Regions from separate parts of the Bifidobacterium sp. MSK.13.1 genome, predicted to be linked through region 2. Evidence: riboswitches for the same ligand, from Rfam matches in the RefSeq annotation. Region 2 holds a riboswitch; each other region holds the start of a gene.

Region 1 (2,270 bases), on a different contig from region 2:
GCCCGGGGTAGCGATCGGCAGCAGCGGCTTGAATTCGCCGAGCAGTTCGGAGCTTAGGCGGCCTTCACGTGCGGACAGCCAGTTGCGGTTGCCCTGGATGGTGTTGATCTCGCCGTTATGGGCCAGCTGGCGGAACGGCTGGGCCAGCGGCCAGCTCGGGAACGTGTTGGTGGAGAAGCGGGAGTGCACGATGGCGATCTTCGCCTTCATGCGCTCGTCGGAAAGATCCAGGAAGAAGGGCTTGAGCTGCATGGTGGTGAGCATGCCCTTGTAGGTGATGGTGCGTGCGGACAGGGACGCGAAGTAGATGCCCACCTCGTGTTCGACGCGCTTGCGGATGCGGAAGGTCTTGCGGTCCAGTTCGATGCCTGCGAGCTGGCCTTCGGGGTCGGCCACGACCAGCGTCTTGAACGCGGGCATGCTGGCGAGCGCCTGCAGTCCGAGTCCGTCCGGGTTGGTGGGTACGACGCGCCATGCGAGTACTTCGAGGCCTTCTTCGCGCACGATTTTGGCGATGGCTTGTTCTTGTTGTCCGGAGGTGGCGATGTCGCGGTCGAGGAATGCGATGCCGGCGGCGTAGTGGCCTTCTTCGGGCAGTTCGACGCCTGCGGTGGCGCGCATGAATTCGTCGGGCATGCTCATGAGGATGCCTGCGCCGTCGCCGGTGTTTTCTTCGGCGCCTACGGCTCCGCGGTGGTTGAGGTTGACGAGCACTTCGATGGCGTCGTCGACGATTTTGCGTTCGGGGCGCTTGTTGAGGGTGGTGACCATACCCACGCCGCAGGCGTCGTGCTCGGCGCCGGGATCGTACATACCTTGGGAATCATGGATCGTGAGATCTAACGGGGCGTGGAAAGTCACCGAAACCACCTTCAATGTTTTTGGGCAAGAAAAGTCTTGCGGTTCTTTAATGCGTGGTTTAGAATACCGCGCCCCTGTATCAAATACGTTTCGCGTGTCCATATAACGAATACTCGGAAAAGTCAAGACTGTTTTTTCTTGGGAAAATGTGGAGGATATGTGTTGGGTTGTGGTGGTTGCCGGTATCGATGCGTGTCGTTATGCTGGTGGTTGTCCGAAGAGTACAGGGGAGCCGATGTGGCTGAGATGGGCGTTTGCCCGGACCCTTATGACCTGAACAGGGTAGTGCCTGCGTAGGGATGTTACGAACGGTGCGCGTGCGCGTCTTCTCTGTGCTGACGGCTGGTGTTTGGCCGTGTGTTTCGTGGAAAGAGAAGGGATTTGGCGTGTCTGATGCGTCGCAGGTGCCTGAGCAGCTTGGTTCGGGTTCGAAGAAGTTGACTCCGAAGAATGTGCTGCTGGGTTTGCAGCATGTGTTGGTGTCCAATGTGTGGCTTGATCCGGTGTTTGTGGCTGGTGCCATTGGCTTGCCGTTGGCGTTGTCGTCAAATATGGTGAATGCCATTTTCATTGTGTCTGGTTTGGTCACATTGATTCAGGCCACGAGGTTGGTGCGTTTGCCGATTGTGCAGGGTCCGTCCGCCGCGTTCGATGCGTTGATGATCGCTGCGGGCACTGCTGGTTCGTTGGCTGCCGCTGGTACGTCGATTTTTGTCAGTTCGCTGATTTTCTTGGTGCTGTGTCTGACCCGTGTGATTGAGAAGATGCGTTTTCTGTTCGCGCCGATGGTGTCGGGCGTGATTATTTTTCTGGTTGGCGTTTCGCTGTCGCGTTTCACGTTGAGCGAGTTTCTTGGTGGCGCTCCCGGCGATGATGGTTTTGCCGATCCGAAGACGTTGGCCGTGTCTATCGTGACTTGCGTGCTGGTGGTGGCGCTTTCCCAGTTCGGCAAGGGTATGGTCAGGGCGCTTTCCTATCTGATTGCTCTGGTTGCCGGCACTGCGCTTTCGATGGTATTTGGCATGGCTGATTTTTCCGGTGTCGCGTCGAAGCCTTGGTTTGGTCTTCCTCAGATTATGCCGTATGGCGGTTTTGACTTTGATGCGGCGGTGTTTGTGCCGTTCTTCATCGCATATATGGTTGCGATTATGGAGGCGCTTGGCGTGTATCAGGCGGCCAGTGAGATCCAGGGCGTCAAGCTTGAGGATCGTCAGGTTCGTTATGGTTTGGCCGGCGAGGCTGCCGGTTCCGCGATTTCTTCGCTGATCGGCGGTTTCACCACTACCGCGTATCCGCAGAATGTCGCGTTGCTTAAGGTCACGGATGAGGGCAAGACCCGTACCCGTGTGCCGGTGATCATCGCCGGCGTGGTGTTTGTGGTTCTTGGTTTCATTCCGAAGGCCGGAGCG
Region 2 (2,270 bases):
TATACTGCTCCTCAACGTACTCCCCGCACCCGGCACATACCACGGTGACTTTGACATACATGGCACTGCAACAACATCACCCGCATGGGTTTCCGTATTCAACACCTGGCTGGTAATGCCTTCCGAGACGTTGTTCACTTCAACCCTGTCGGATGGCAATATGCAGTTCATCGCTCTCACGCCAAGCGAGCTGTTTATGCCGTGCGTAATGTCATGCCTGATGTGGTGTTTTCTTATTCAGATTTGCCTACGCCGGAAAACCGCATCATTGCTGCTCACCACATACTTGGGTATAAGCGTTGCGTTCACCGCGCATCTTTCCATGCATCATGCGGGAATCATCTTGGGATTCTTCATCGCCATTCTCGCCATCGATTGCGATATCGAAAAAATCAATTCCAACGATTGGCCTCAGTGGATCCGTAATCTCAACAACCGTGTTATGACTCTTCTTGGACCGAAGAAAACGGAACGGTATCTCCGTTTCTTCAAAATCCTCGGTCTTATCTTCATGCTTGTCAGCGTGTATTGGACGGCAAGCGCCAGTATTTGCGATATTCGGTACGACTATTCGTCTTCCCGGGCGGTAGCGTCTTTTATCAAAACCAACCATTTGGAGCAATACCGTTGGATGGCAGGCTGGACACGCGTCAGCAAGAACGACACCGCTTCCAATCCAGAAATCAACAAAATCATCGACAAAGGCGGATATTGCGGCGGCACCGACTGCATCGACTACACTTCTTGGTACGGCAGCACCCTTATCGATTCAGCCCCTTACTTCGACCATACGCTTCTTGCCAATGCATACAAGGGACGAAGCTATTCGTCGTGGGAATGGTGCGTTGACCCCTATGCGGGAAAGAAAGACATCGAAACATGGAAATCGTGGGGCGAACCCGAATTCTACGACACTCTGTATCAGCCATTTTTCTTCTCCGACCTTGGTTACGACAGAAACCATTACACGAAAATCAAAATCGCCGAAACCAAGACACCTTGGAAAAGCACATGGTCGGAAGGCGCCTGCGAAATTTACGTGCGCAACGACATTTACGAGAACGTATTGCATTCGCCCGATCCTGGAATCGACTGGCCCGACGGCGCAACGCGCAGATAACAGGTGGACCGGCATCCAACTGGAACGTGTCGATTGTTCGTTTATGCAAAACGTGCCACTGTCAGCACCTTTGTATAGGTTAGGTATGTTATGTACATGCAGGGGGGCTTCCGGCGAAAGCGGAAGCTGAGATAGGCAAATGCCTGACCCTTTGAACCTGTTGGTTAGGACCAACGTAGGGAGCAGACAATGGGCGATGACTCATATGCAGCTGCATTGCGTGAACAGATTGCGCAGGCAGTAAACGACGTACGCGAAACCACACCTTTGGCACAGTCGTTCACCAATTTCGTAACGATGAATCTTGTGGCCAACGCGCAGCTGGCCGCCGGCGGCACCGCAGCCATGAGCTTCCTGCCTGACGACGTGATCGACACCGCGGAAATCGCCGGATCGAACTACATCAATGTGGGCACACTCCTGCCGTTCTTCAAGGACGCGCTACCGGAAATCGCCTACAAACTGCACAAGAACGGCAAGACGTGGGTACTTGATCCGGTCGCCGCGGGCATCGGCAAAACCCGTACCGCCATTCTCGAATCGTTCCGCACATACCCGCCGACCATTGTGCGCGGCAATGCGAGCGAAATCATCGCGCTCGATGCGATGTGGGGTTTGGCACAGCATGATTCCACCGTTCCCGGCACTCGCCCGGCAGGCGTGGAAGCCGTCGACGAAGTCGATTCCGCCGTTGACGCGGCCAAACGAGTGGCTCGTCATCTTGCGAAATACTCCCCTGTTGGAGCCGGCGCGGTGGCCGTTTCCGGAGCAGTCGATCTGGTGACTGACGGCGAGCGCGTGTTCCGTTTGCCCGGCGGCAGCGCGATGATGACGAAGATCACCGGCGCCGGCTGTTCGCTCGGCGGCGTTACCGCAACGTATCTGGCCGTGGCCGAACCGCTTGTCGCCGCGATTTCGGCATCATTGCTGTATAACAGGGCTTCCGAAATCGCCGAAGCGAAATCGTCCGGTCCCGGATCTTTCCAAGTGGCGCTGCTTGACGCGCTTTGGAACGTCACCGCCGAGGAAGTCGCCGCTTCCGAAATCATCATCGACTAGGCTTTGCCGAACCCTGCATGGTATTCGGCATATCATGCAGGGTTCGGCAATTGCGTATGTGGAAAATATGGACGATTGCCGGTTCACATTG
Region 3 (2,270 bases), on a different contig from region 2:
GTAGCCACATTACTTGAGCGGCGGCATCGGCTTCCAATCCGGATCATGCAGCAGCTTGCGCGAATCCCACCAACCCTTGACAATCTGCACCAAGCCGGTCTTGGCATGCTCACGGTCCACCATCACCAAGCGAATGACCTCCTTGGCGGCGGTCAGCAACGTGCCAAAGCCGAACATCAGCGGACGGTAATCGCCGAACGACATGAAATAGCGTGCCATGTAGCCACGGTTGCGCATGATGTGGTAGCGGTTCATGTCGGAAGTGGAGTTGAGCTGACGCACGCCGGCGATATCCCAGTTACCGATCTCGCGCGTACGTCGCAGGATCACGTCGGGCACCACGATCGGATTGGTGACCTTGCTGGCGCGATAGCCGTACATCGTATCGTCCCAGTAGATGAAGAAGCGGGGATCCGGCAAACCGATCTGTTCCACGATATTACGGCGGAACAGGCCGCCTTCAAAGCATAAGGTGTCCATCACACGATAGCCGGGACGCCCGAACGCGGCCGGAGCGATCGGATTGGGAATGCCAAGAGGCACGATGAAATCGTACTGCCAGTAGAACGGGCCTCCGTCGTAGTCGTATCGGCTTCCCTGGATCACATCATGGCTGCCGGTCCACTTGGCGAGCCTTTCGATGGCCTCAGGCATCACGGCCACGTCGTCGTCCATCACCCAGAACCACTCCGCACCCAGCTCGTATGCCTTCTTCACACCTGCGGAGAAGCCGCCTGCGCCGCCGAGGTTGTCGGATTGCGGCGCGTACACCACACGGCTTTCGTTGCCCGACTGGTCGGCGATGGTATTGCCCCACTGCGCGGTGACCGCTTCACGGAAATCGTCGACCATGCCTTGGGTCGCCTCGCTGTGCTCGTTGTCCACGACGATGATACGCCATGGCGCCACAGTGAGTTTTTCGATGGATTCGAACAGGGTGGCGAGCAGCTGCTGACGCCTGTACGTCACCACGACGATAGCCAGCTTTTCGATGGTGTTCTTCGCAACTTGCTTTTCAGTCATACGTTCCATTCTTGCACTCGCCCTCAACCGAACATCGCCTGTGTTCGCATCATGCGGCACGATTCCATTCGACGGACGGGCTCTTGCACATTTCGTGCGGCTTTGCCATAATGTACGGCGTAATGCAGGGGAACCCGTGTTCGTCGGGTTGAGATGGGCCAAGTGAGGCCTGAACCCTTTGAACCTGATGGTTAACACCAGCGTAGGGAGGCATGTCTAGTGACTGCTGTGACATCAACAACCGATTTCGATTATGAGTTCGACGCCGCCAAAGGCATCCAACGCGACAATCTTCCGCCGTTCGCGCAGCGCATGCGCAAGGCCGCCGACCTGGTTTGGGAGGAAGGCTACCAGCAGCCGTTCATCCGCGAGCTTGGCGAAGGCACACTGCAACGCGAGCGTTTCGCCTTCTATCTGCTGCAGGATTTTCGTTATGTGAACGATTACGCCAGAGTGCACGCTTTGGGGTTGGCCAAGGCCACCGACCCTGAAATCATGGCGTTCATGCTCAAGGTGCAGAACGGCGCCCTGCAGGTCGAGACCGAAGTACACCGCTCCTACTTGGCCAGCTATGGCATCACCGAAGAGCAGATGAACAATGTGCGCCAGTCGGCCTTCGCGCGTGCCTACACGTCGAATATCCTTTCCATCGCCTATGGCAAGGATATTCTCGACATTCTTGTGGCCGTGCTGCCGTGCGCCTGGGTGTATGCGGATTATGGTTATCGTCTTGCCGCCGAGTTCGCGGACACGCTCGACGACAATCCGTACAAGAGCTGGGTCGACATGTATAAGACCGACGAGTTCTGGCAGGATTCCGTGTGGCTGCTCGAACATATCGAGAAACTGGTGGCCGACGCGAGCGAGGAGCGCAAGCGCGAGCTGATCGACATTTTCGTGACCGGCGTGGAGAACGAATACATGTTCTGGGCCAGCGCGTACGACATGCAGTACACATGGAAGCCCGAATGGAATCAGGCGCGCTGATAGCACTCCTTCATGGGGTTTCCTGACTTCCGATTGTTTATTTTCATTGCAGCAAGGCGGGTGTCTTCTGATTGGTTTTCAGAAAGCACCCGCCCTGTTATGTTTGGTCGCGTCAGTTTCCCGCTTTATTCGCGTACGAGGCGGATATGTTCCACGTCGTCGCGATGGGAACGGCGGTAGAGCACGAAACGGTTGCCGATGACCTGCACGAGTTCCGCGTTCAGTTCTTCAGCCAATCCCTCGCCTGCTTCCTTGGCGGT

What was found. A riboswitch is a leader RNA that binds a small molecule or an ion and turns the genes downstream of it on or off. The one in region 2 is predicted to bind thiamine pyrophosphate.
Region 1: it holds a riboswitch for thiamine pyrophosphate, as region 2 does, so the genes downstream of both, KSY55_RS03205 (solute carrier family 23 protein) here and KSY55_RS06110 (hydroxyethylthiazole kinase) in region 2, are expected to answer to the same signal.
Region 3: it holds a riboswitch for thiamine pyrophosphate, as region 2 does, so the genes downstream of both, tenA (thiaminase II) here and KSY55_RS06110 (hydroxyethylthiazole kinase) in region 2, are expected to answer to the same signal.

The regions. Positions count from the first base shown of each region.
Region 1 covers NZ_JAHOMM010000002.1:112,567-114,836, reverse strand. The annotation lists gene gltB (glutamate synthase large subunit) at 1-861, opposite strand, end outside; TPP riboswitch at 1,077-1,180, shown strand; gene KSY55_RS03205 (solute carrier family 23 protein) at 1,161-2,270, shown strand, end outside.
Region 2 covers NZ_JAHOMM010000004.1:110,795-113,064, forward strand. The annotation lists gene KSY55_RS06105 (hypothetical protein) at 1-1,120, shown strand, start outside; TPP riboswitch at 1,211-1,319, shown strand; gene KSY55_RS06110 (hydroxyethylthiazole kinase) at 1,310-2,179, shown strand.
Region 3 covers NZ_JAHOMM010000002.1:415,748-418,017, forward strand. The annotation lists gene KSY55_RS04630 (glycosyltransferase family 2 protein) at 10-1,023, opposite strand; TPP riboswitch at 1,140-1,250, shown strand; gene tenA (thiaminase II) at 1,336-2,010, shown strand; gene KSY55_RS04640 (YhbY family RNA-binding protein) at 2,136-2,270, opposite strand, start outside.